2 regions of the Kitasatospora sp. NPDC127060 genome follow, and region 2 is predicted to be linked to the other one. Evidence: riboswitches for the same ligand, from Rfam matches in the RefSeq annotation. Region 2 holds a riboswitch; the other holds the start of a gene.
The links. A riboswitch is a leader RNA that binds a small molecule or an ion and turns the genes downstream of it on or off. The one in region 2 is predicted to bind S-adenosylmethionine.
Positions count from the first base shown of each region.

Region 1 (5,081 bases), on a different contig from region 2:
CGCCGGACGGCTTCCGTGAGCGGGTGATTACGTCGACCGCCGCTGAATGTATCCGGATCGACGCCCTCTGCAACAGGGTCAACCGCCGGGAATTCCGCAGCCCTGCCAAGAGACAAGAGCGAACAAACCGGGAGGAAATCGGCATTGCACGCCGGACATAGCGGACGAATTACTCAAATGCCTGCAGGAATTCTGACATCTGCCTGACATGTTTCCCGACCCGGCGCCCAGGCCGGTCTCAGCGGCCGGACGACCTCCGGCGACGCACCCCGTCCGCCGGGAGCGGAGCCCTGTTCCCAGCAGAGCCACACTCTACTCCGACTCGACCCGGAATATTCCCGCCGAAATACGCGCGACCGCCCGCACATACGGGGAATCGAATTCCGTACGTGCGGGCGGCGCGGAAAAGAGCGGGGCGGCTCAGCAGCCGCCGGCCACCGCCGGAATGATCGAGACGCCGGCACCGTCCTTGATCTCGGTCGCCAGGCCCTCGGCGAAGCGCACGTCGTCGTCGTTCACGTACACGTTGACGAAACGGCGCAGCTTGCCGGTGTCGTCCAGGATCCGGGCCGAGATGCCGGCGTGGTTGCGCTCCAGGTCGGCGATGACCTCGGCCAGGGTGGCCCCCTCCGCGGTGACCTCGGCCGCGCCGCCGGTGTAGGTGCGCAGGATGGTGGGGATGCGGACGTTGGCGCTCATGACTCTCCTTGCGGGGTGGGGGGCGGTTCAGGCGGACGCGAGGCCGGCGGCGCGGAAGGCGTCCAGGCTCGGGCGGATCACGGCGGTCATCCCGGCCTCGGAGACGGCGTCCAGCGTCTTCAGGCCGTCGCCGGTGTTGATCGCGACGGTCTCCTTGGCCGGATCCAGCTGACCGGTCTCGACCAGCTTCTTCAGCACGCCGACGGTCACCCCGCCCGCGGTCTCGGCGAAGATCCCCTCGGTGCGGGCCAGCAGCCGGATCGCCGCCACCACCTCCGCGTCCGTGACGTCCTCGACCGCACCGCCGGTGCGGCGGGCGATGTCCAGCACGTACGGGCCGTCAGCCGGGTTGCCGATCGCCAGCGACTTGGCGATGGTGTCCGGCTTCACCGGCTTGATCACGTCCCGCCCGGCCTTGAAGGCCGCCGACACCGGCGAGCAGCCCTCCGCCTGGGCGCCGAAGATCCGGTACGGCCGGTCCTCGACCAGGCCCAGCTTGATCAGCTCCTGCAGCCCCTTGTCGATCTTCGTCAGCTGGGAGCCCGAGGCGATCGGGATGACGATCTGCTCCGGCAGCCGCCAGCCGAGCTGCTCGCAGATCTCGTACGCCAGCGTCTTGGAGCCCTCGCCGTAGTACGGCCGCAGATTGACGTTCACGAAGCCCCAGCCCTCGCCGGCCTGGTCCCCGATCAGCTCCGAGCAGAAGCGGTTCACGTCGTCGTAGTTGCCCTCGATGCCGACCAGCTCGCCGCCGTACACCCCGGCCATCACGACCTTGCCCTGCTCCAGGTCGTGCGGGATGAACACGCAGGACCGGAACCCGGCCCGGGCCGCCGCCGCGCCCACCGCACCGGCCAGGTTGCCGGTGGAGGAGCAGGACAGCGTGGTGTAGCCGAACGCCCGGGCCGCCTCGATCGCACACGCGACCACCCGGTCCTTGAACGAGTGGGTCGGGTTGCCGGAGTCGTCCTTGATGTGCAGCTGCGCGGTGAACCCGAGCTCCCGGCCCAGGTTGTCCGCCTTCACCAGCGGGGTCCAGCCGGGGTTCAGGTTGGGCTTCGAAGCGACGTCGGCCGGCACCGGCAGCAGCGGCGCGTAGCGCCAGATGGACGCGGGGCCGGACTCGATCCGCTTGCGCAGCTCCTCGGCGCGCTCGCTCCCGAACTCGTACGCGATCTCCAGCGGCCCGAAGCACTCCAGGCAGGCGAAGTCGGGACCGAGCGGGAAGCGGGTTCCGCACTCCCGACACGACAGCGCGGCGGCGGGGCCGAGGTCGACGGATACGGGTGCGGCAGTGTCGATAGCCATGATGGCGGAGGCCTCTCTCCTCATCTTCCCCGTGGCGCGGGCGCGCCACAGGCCGGAATTGGCACCTGTCCCGCCGGGGCCTGTCGACGACAGCCGAGCGAGAAGGTTGCCGGGACGTCAACGGGCCGTTCCCTCAGTCCCTCTGGATGAGCTTGTGAAGTTATGGTTCAGCGGCGACCCCGGCGTGCGAAGGTCCGACCGCTGTACGAAGACTGTATCCGAAGGCGTCAACCTCGAACGGGACCGTCCGCCACGCGAGATGGCCCGTTCCACCTATCCCGCCGAGGAGAGTCACCGTGCCCGCCGAACCGACCCCCGCGCTCCTCCCGCAGGCGGCGTCCTGGCTCCGCCGCCGCTCGTGGAGCGCGGCCGAGCGGCCGGTGCACACCCTGCTGGAGGCCAAACAGCGCACCGGCCGCACCGTCAGCGTCGTCCTCCCGGCGCTCGACGAGGAGGCCACCGTCGGCGACATCGTCCGCACCGTCCGCCGCGAGCTGATGGAGCGGGTGCCCCTGGTCGACGAACTCGTCGTGGTGGACTCCGGCTCCACCGACGCCACCGCCGCCGTCGCCGCCGAGGCCGGCGCCCGGGTGGAACACCGCGACCGGATCCTCCCCCGGCTGCCCGCCGTCCCCGGCAAGGGCGAGGTGCTCTGGCGCTCCCTGCTGGTCACCCGCGGCGACATCGTCTGCTTCGTCGACGCCGACCTGCGCGAGTTCGACCCGGCCTTCGTCTCCGGCATCGTCGGCCCGCTGCTGACCGACGAGTCCATCCAGCTGGTCAAGGCCATGTACGACCGCCCGCTGGAGACGGACAGCGGCGCGGTCGTCCCGGCCGGCGGCGGGCGGGTCACCGAACTCGTCGCCCGCCCCCTCCTCAACCTCCACTGGCCCGAGCTCGCCGGATTCGTCCAGCCGCTCGGCGGCGAGTACGCGGCCCGCCGCTCACTCCTCGAACGGCTGCCCTTCCCCACCGGCTACGGCGTCGAACTCGGCCTGCTGGTCGACGCCCTGGACCTGGTCGGCCTGGACGCCCTGGCCCAGGTCGACGTCGGCGTCCGGCACCACCGCCACCAGGACAGCCAGGCCCTCGGCCGGATGGCCGCCACCATCTACCGCACCGCCCTCGAACGCCTCGACCGCACCCACCGCCTCAAGGCCTCCGCCGACCTCGTCCACCCCCACCTCACCCAGTTCAGCCGCGCCCCGGAGACCCTCCCCCGGCCTTCGGCCGGGGGGACCCCCATCTTCACCCCCCACACCCACCCCGTGACGGCCCTGGAGCGCCCCCCGATGCACACCCTCCCCGAGTACGCGATCCGGCACTGAAACGTTTGCGGCCCCCACCCCCCGGCAAGATGCCAACCATGGGCGATCTCACGACCGAACGTTCGAGTGCGACCGGAACCGCCCCAGTCCTGGTGGCCTCCAACCGGGGACCGGTGTCCTTCAGCACCGCCGACGACGGCACGCTGACCCTGCGCCGCGGCGGCGGCGGCCTGGTCTCCGGCCTCTCCGCGATCGACGACCCCACCGCCGTCTGGGTCTGCGCCGCACTCGGTGACGCCGACCGCAGAGCCGCCCGGGAGGCCCCCGACGGCCGCCTCGACCTCGCCGGGCACGAGGTCGGCGGCCAGGCCGTACGGATGCTCGACATCGACCGGGAGACCTTCGCCCACGCCTACAACGGCGTCGCCAACTCCACCCTCTGGTTCGTCCACCACATGCTCTACGCGACCCCCACCGCGCCCTCCTTCGACGCCGCCTTCCGCACCGAATGGGCCTCCTACCAGGCCTACAACACCGCCTTCGCGAACGCGCTGGCCGCCGAAGCCGCCCCGGACGCCGCGGTCCTGGTGCAGGACTACCACCTCTCTCTCACCCCGGCCCTGCTCCGGCAGGCCCGCCCCGACCTGCGGATCGGCCACTTCTCCCACACCCCCTGGGCCCCGCCCGAGTACTACCGGATGCTCCCCGACGACGTCGCCCGGGCCGTCCTGACCGGCATCCTCGGCGCCGACCGGGCCGGCTTCCTCACCGAACGCTGGGCCCGCGCCTTCGCCGCCTGCTGCGAGGACCTCCTCGGCGCCGAGTTCGACCCCGCCGCCCTCACCGTCACCCACCAGGGCCGCACCACCCACCTCGGCGTCCACGCCCTGGGCGCCGACGCGGACTTCCTCCGCGAGCGCGCCCACCGCCCCGACGTGGACGACCGCCTCACCGGGCTGCGCGCCGCCGTCGGCGACCGCCGCACCATCGTCCGGGTCGACCGCACCGAGCTGAGCAAGAACATCGTCCGCGGCCTCCAGGCCTACCGGCACCTGCTCCGCACCCGCCCCGAGTGGCACGACCGGGTGGTCCACATCGCCTTCGCCTACCCGTCCCGCACCGACCTCGCCGAGTACCGCGACTACACCGCCGAGGTCGAACGCCTCGCCGCCGCCATCAACGCCGAGTTCGCCACCCCCACCTGGCAGCCGCTGATCCTGCACGTCAACGACGACTTCCCGCGTTCCCTGGCCGCCTACCGGCTCGCCGACGTGGCACTCGTCAACCCGATCCGGGACGGCATGAACCTGGTCGCCAAGGAAGTCCCGGTGGTCTCCGACCAGGGCTGCGCCCTCGTCCTGTCCCGGGAGGCCGGCGCCCACGCCGAACTCGGGGACGACGCCCTCACCGTCAACCCCTACGACGTGATCGCCACCGCCGAGGCCCTGCACACCGGTCTCACCATGAGCCCGGAGGAGCGCGCCGACCGCACCAAGCGCCTGGCCGCCGCGGCCACCGCGCTCCCCCCGCAGCAGTGGTTCCTGGACCAGCTCGACGCCCTCGGCCGGCTCGACGTCCGCTGAGGTCTCCTCACCGGGCGTCGAGGGCCTCCCTCAACGCCCGGTGAGAGCCTCCCCCAGGGCCGTCAACAGCTCCACCACGCCCTCGGGCCCGTCGACCACCAGATCCGCCCGGTCGGCGAGCTCGCGCACCGGCGCGTCCCCCACCGCCCCGGCGCACACCAACAGCCCGGCCAGCCCCTGCCCCCGCAGCTTCTCCACCGCCGCGAAGGCCGCCACGTCCCCC
Region 1 covers NZ_JBHXEG010000041.1:4,158-9,238, reverse strand. The annotation lists gene ACFWIS_RS22300 (MoaD/ThiS family protein) at 421-699, opposite strand; gene thrC (threonine synthase) at 727-2,007, opposite strand; SAM riboswitch class I at 2,025-2,160, opposite strand; gene ACFWIS_RS22290 (glucosyl-3-phosphoglycerate synthase) at 2,304-3,335, shown strand; gene ACFWIS_RS22285 (trehalose-6-phosphate synthase) at 3,374-4,858, shown strand; gene otsB (trehalose-phosphatase) at 4,889-5,081, opposite strand, start outside.
Region 1: another riboswitch for S-adenosylmethionine. It lies ahead of thrC (threonine synthase); the one in region 2 lies ahead of ACFWIS_RS24565 (aminotransferase class V-fold PLP-dependent enzyme).

Region 2 (5,081 bases):
GGTGGACGGCCGCGTCGCGCACCGCCCGCCGCACCGGAGGGGTCAGCCCTGCGCGGCGGGGGCCTCCGCGCCCTCGGCGCCCGGGCGGGCCACCAGCTCGACCTGGTCCACCGCGTTGCACCAGCGGCAGCGCACCGACTCGATCGTCTCGCTGTGCACCTCGGTCTCCTCGACCTCGGACTCGCCGGCCAGGTCGAAGTGCAGGAACTCGGTCACCCGCGCGGTACGGGTCACGTCGAAGCGGGTGAGGTTGCCGCACAGCGTGCAGCGCCAGCGCGTCTCGGCGGTCAGGGCGGGGACGGTCATCGGGGATCCTCTCGGCTGGTTCCCTGGGTGGGCTAGGCGCTCCCCCCGGAGCCCCGGCGTCGGCGGCGGGAGGCGGGATTGCCCGGCCCAAGCCTATTGCCTGGGGCAACCATCAGGACCACCGGTCAGCCGAGATGACCGGAGCCCGTTCCGGCCCACCGGACGGACCGGTAGTCCACCTGCCGTAAACCGCCGTGTCACCTGCCGCGCCCGGAGGGATGCTTGGCCGCATGGCGCTCGCGACCCCCGGCCACACCGACGCCCGGGACGGCCGCCCGGCGGTGGCCGCCCCGGCGGTCACCTACGCCCTGATCGCGGTCAACACCCTGGTCTTCCTGCTCGGCCCGGCGGCCGGCGTCAACCCGCTGTACGGCACCGGCCAGGCCCGGATCTGCGCCGAGCAGCGCTACGAGCAGCGCTGGGGAGCCGTCCCCGCCGAACTGCTGACCGGCCACCCGCTCACCGCCGAGCAGCTGGCCGAGGCCCCCGACCCGGTCCCCGGCTGCCCCGCCGCCCCCACCCCGGGCAAGCACCCCGCCGTGTCCGCCCTCACCGGCCTCTTCCTGCACGCCGGCTGGCTGCACCTGCTGGGCAACCTGCTCTTCCTCCACGTCTTCGGCCCCACCGTCGAACGCCGGGTCGGCCGGGCCAGGTACCTCCTCTTCTACCTTGCCGCCGGCAGCCTGGCCTCGTACGGCTTCGCGCTCGCCGAGGCCCGCTCGCCGGACTCCACCCGGGTCCTGATCGGCGCCTCGGGCGCGATCGCCGCCGCCCTCGGCGCCTACCTGCGCTTCCACCCGCGGGCCCGGGTGACCACCCTGGTCCCGCTGCTCCTCTTCCTCCCGCTGCGCTTCCCGGCCTGGCTGGTGCTCGGCCTGTGGTTCGCCCTGCAGTGGTGGTCGGTGCACTCGGCCGGGCCCGGGGTGGCCTACCTGGTGCACGTGATCGGCTTCTCGGCCGGCTTCCTGTACGCCTGCACCGTGGTCGGACACCCCCCGAGACGGCCCGGCTGAGGCCCGATACGCTGGCCGCACCCCATGAAGGAGCCCGCACAGTGATCACTGCCATCGTCCTGATCAAGACCAGTGTCGACCGCATCCCGGAGATCGCCGAGGCCATCGCCGCGATCGAGGGGGTCAGCGAGGTGTACTCGGTGACCGGTGGCTACGACCTGGTGGCAATGGTCCGGGTGCGCCGTCACGACGACCTGGCCGAGGTCATCCCGGGCCGGCTCAACAAGGTCCCGGGCGTGGCCCACACCGAGACCCAGATCGCCTTCCGCACCTACTCCCAGCACGACCTGGAAGCGGCCTTCGCCCTCGGCCTGGACGAGTAGCGGTCCGCCCGCACCCCTCAGCCCTCGCGTCGGGTGTCGGCGACGCAACGGCCGCCCTCGTTGCGGTAGTTCCACGCCGCGCCGTCGGTGACCAGCTCGCGGACGGCGGTCAGGAAGCGCTCCACGTGCTCGTCCGGCGTGCCCGCCCCGAAGCTCACCCGGATCGCGTTCAGGCTGCGCTCGCCCGGCAGCGAGGGCTCGGGCGCCCCGCACTCGGACGGAGCGACGTCCTCGTCCCCCAGGAGGGTCCGCACCAGCGGGTGGGCGCAGAACAGCCCGTCGCGCACCCCGATGCCGTACTCGGCGGACAGCGCGGCCGAGAAGTGCGAGCTGTTCCAGCCCCGGACGACGAAGGACAGCACGCCCACCCGGGCCGAGCCGGCGCCGAACAGGTTCAGCACCCGGACCTCCGGAATCTCCGCCAGCCCGGCCGTCAGCCGGTCGACCAGTTGCCGCTCCCGGGCCTCCAGCGCGTCGAAGCCGGCCTCGGTGAGCGCCCGACAGGCCGAGGCGATCGCGTAGGCGCCGATCACGTTGGGCGAGCCGGCCTCGTGCCGGGCCGGGCCGGTGTGCCACTGGACCGCCACCGAGCCGTCCGCCTCCCGGGCCACCGTCCGGGTCGCCCCGCCGCCGGCCAGGTACGGCTCGGCCGCGTCCAGCCAGTCGGCCCGCCCGGCCAGCACCCCGGCGCCGAACGGCGCGTACAGCTTGTGGCCGGAGAAGGCGATCCAGTCGACGCCCAGCTCGCGCACCGAGACCCGGTGGTGCGGGGCCAGTTGGGCGGCGTCCAGCACCACCCGGGCGCCGTACCGGTGCGCGGTCGCGGTCAGCTCGGCGACCGGCCACAGCTCGCCGGTCACATTGGAGGCGCCGGTGACGCACAGCAGCTTGGGGCCCTCGGGCGCGGCGGCCAGCGCGGTCTCCAGCGCCTCCACCGCCTCGGCCCGCGAGCGCGGCGCCCGCAGGTACCCGACCTCCAGCCCGGCGTGCGCCCAGGGCAGCAGCGAGGCGTGGTGCTCGGTCTCGAAGGCGAACACCCGGGTGCCGGCCGGCACCGCCGCGGCCAGCAGGTTGAGCGAGTCGGTGGTGGCGCGGGTGAAGACCACCTGGTCGCCCTCGCGCAGGTCGAGGAACTCGGCGACGGTCCGTCGGCTCTGCTCGAACAGGTCGGTGGACAGCTGCGAGAGGTACCCGGCCCCGCGGTGCACGCTGCCGTAGTACGGCGCGTAGGCGGCGACGTCGTCCCACACCCGCTGGAGCGCCGGCGCGCTGGCCGCGTAGTCGAGCGCCGCGTAGCCGACCTTCGCACCGCTGGCCAGCGGCACCTGGACGTCGTGGCCGAGGACGGCGAGCGGGGCGGCGGTTTCGAGAGCGAGGGACATGAGGATGCACTCCTTCACGGGGTAAGGGACCCCGGGAGTACTCGTCGTCCGGTGTCCGCGCTTGTCGCGCGGACGGTGTGCCCGGCGACCCGGTCCTCACCCAGGGCACCCCGCCACGGACGGAGGGTTGCCGGACAGCAAGCTGGGGCTTGACGCTGTCACTCATGACCTGGCGAAGACTCTAGGTCGGGTACGTCGGACGGTCAAACGGCCATCCACCATCCGGACGGCGTCTTCGCCCCTCGCCTCCGGGGCGCTCCGACCCGGCGCCGACGCTCGGGGCGCATCGGCTCGGGGCGCGCGCGAAGGGCCCGTGCCGACGAACCGGCACGGGCCCTCAAGTGCCGCCTCAGATCCGGCTGGTGGCCTCCGACCAACGCCGCAGCAGGTCCTGCGCCCGGCCCGAGTCGATCGCCTCCGCCGCCCGCACCATGCCCGCCGCGAGCTGCTCGGCCAGCGGCGCGTCGCCCATGTCGAGCGCGACCAGCGCCGCCGCGGTGTTCAGCAGGACGGCGTCCCGCACCGGCCCGCGCTCCCCGGCCAGCAGCCGGCGCGCCACCTCGGCGTTGTACGCGGCGTCGGCCCCGCGCAGCGCCTCGATGCCGACCAGTTCGATGCCGACGTCCCGCGGGTCGAAGGTGGTCTCGGTGACCCCCCCGTCGCGCACCACCCAGACCCGCGAGGTGGTGGTGATGGTCAGTTCGTCCAGGCCGTCGTCGCCGCGGAACACCAGCGCCGTCGCCCCGCGCCGGGCGAGCACCCCGGCGATCAGCCCGGACAGCCGGGTGTCGAAGCAGCCGATGGCGTGCGAGGTGACCTTCGCCGGATTGGTCAGCGGGCCGAGGAGGTTGAACGCGGTGGGCACCCCGAGGTCGCGCCGCGCGGTGGCGGCGTGCCGCATCGAGGGGTGGAACTTCGCCGCGAAGCAGAAGGTGAGCCCGACCTCCTCGGCCACCTCGGCCACCCGCCGGGGGGAGAGGTCCAGCACCACCCCGAGCTTCTCCAGCACGTCCGAGGACCCGCTGGACGAGGAGGCGGCCCGGTTGCCGTGCTTGACCACCTTGGCCCCGGCCGCCGCCGCGACGATCGCCGACATGGTCGAGATGTTGACGGTCTTCGCCCGGTCCCCGCCGGTGCCGACGATGTCGACCGCCGGGCCGGGGATCTCCAGCGGCTCGGCGTGCTCGTACATCGCGTCCACCAGGCCCGCGACCTCGTCGACCGTCTCGCCCTTGGCCCGCAGCGCCACCATGAACCCGGCCACCTGGACGGGGGACGCCTCGCCGCTCATGATCCGGTCCATCGCCCACGCGGTGGACGAGCGGTCGAGGTCCTCCCCCTTCAACAGCGCCGCCAGGAGGTCCGGCCAGGTGCGGACCACCTGCGCGGGGTCGGTACCACCGTTCGCAGGGTTCACGTTCACCATGGCTGACTCCAGCTGTTGTCGGTTCCCCGCTCGGGGGACGTCCGTACGGATGGAGCCAGCCTATCGAGCGGCGGGGTCCCTACGGCCCCGTCTTCTCTAGTACTGAGACGGCGCTGTTCAACGCGTGGCCGGGGCCCGCTTGGCCACCCGTGCCCGCAGCAGGGTGGCGACCGCCTCGGCCAGCGCCACCGGGTCCACCGGGTGGGAGATCGCGGCGTCGGCCCGGCTCCAGGCGGCGAGCCAGGAGTCCTGCGGCCGGCCGATCAGCACCAGCACCGGCGGGCAGCCGTAGATCTCGTCCTTGAGCTGGCGCCCGAGGCCGAGGCCGCCGGCCGGCACCGCCTCGCCGTCCAGCACGCAGAGGTCGATGCCGCCCTTCTCCAGCGCCTTGATCACCGCGGGGGTGGTCGCGCACTCGAGGTAGGACAGCTCCGGAAGATCCTCGGCGGGCCGACGGCCGAGTGCCGTCAGCACCTGCTCGCGGGTGTTGCGGTCGTCGCTGTAGACGAGGACGGTGAGCGTCTCGTCGGTCGTGTACGCCATGGGCCCTGCTCCCTCAAGTGTGATCCGGACCACGTTCACCTGATCCGGATGCTACCCCCGTTTCACCCGTCGCCGGTCCCCCTCGCGC
Region 2 covers NZ_JBHXEG010000048.1:20,457-25,537, reverse strand. The annotation lists gene ACFWIS_RS24580 (hypothetical protein) at 43-306, opposite strand; gene ACFWIS_RS24575 (rhomboid family intramembrane serine protease) at 537-1,319, shown strand; gene ACFWIS_RS24570 (Lrp/AsnC ligand binding domain-containing protein) at 1,361-1,642, shown strand; gene ACFWIS_RS24565 (aminotransferase class V-fold PLP-dependent enzyme) at 1,660-3,024, opposite strand; SAM riboswitch class IV at 3,077-3,194, opposite strand; gene trpD (anthranilate phosphoribosyltransferase) at 3,374-4,450, opposite strand; gene ACFWIS_RS24555 (hypothetical protein) at 4,568-4,993, opposite strand.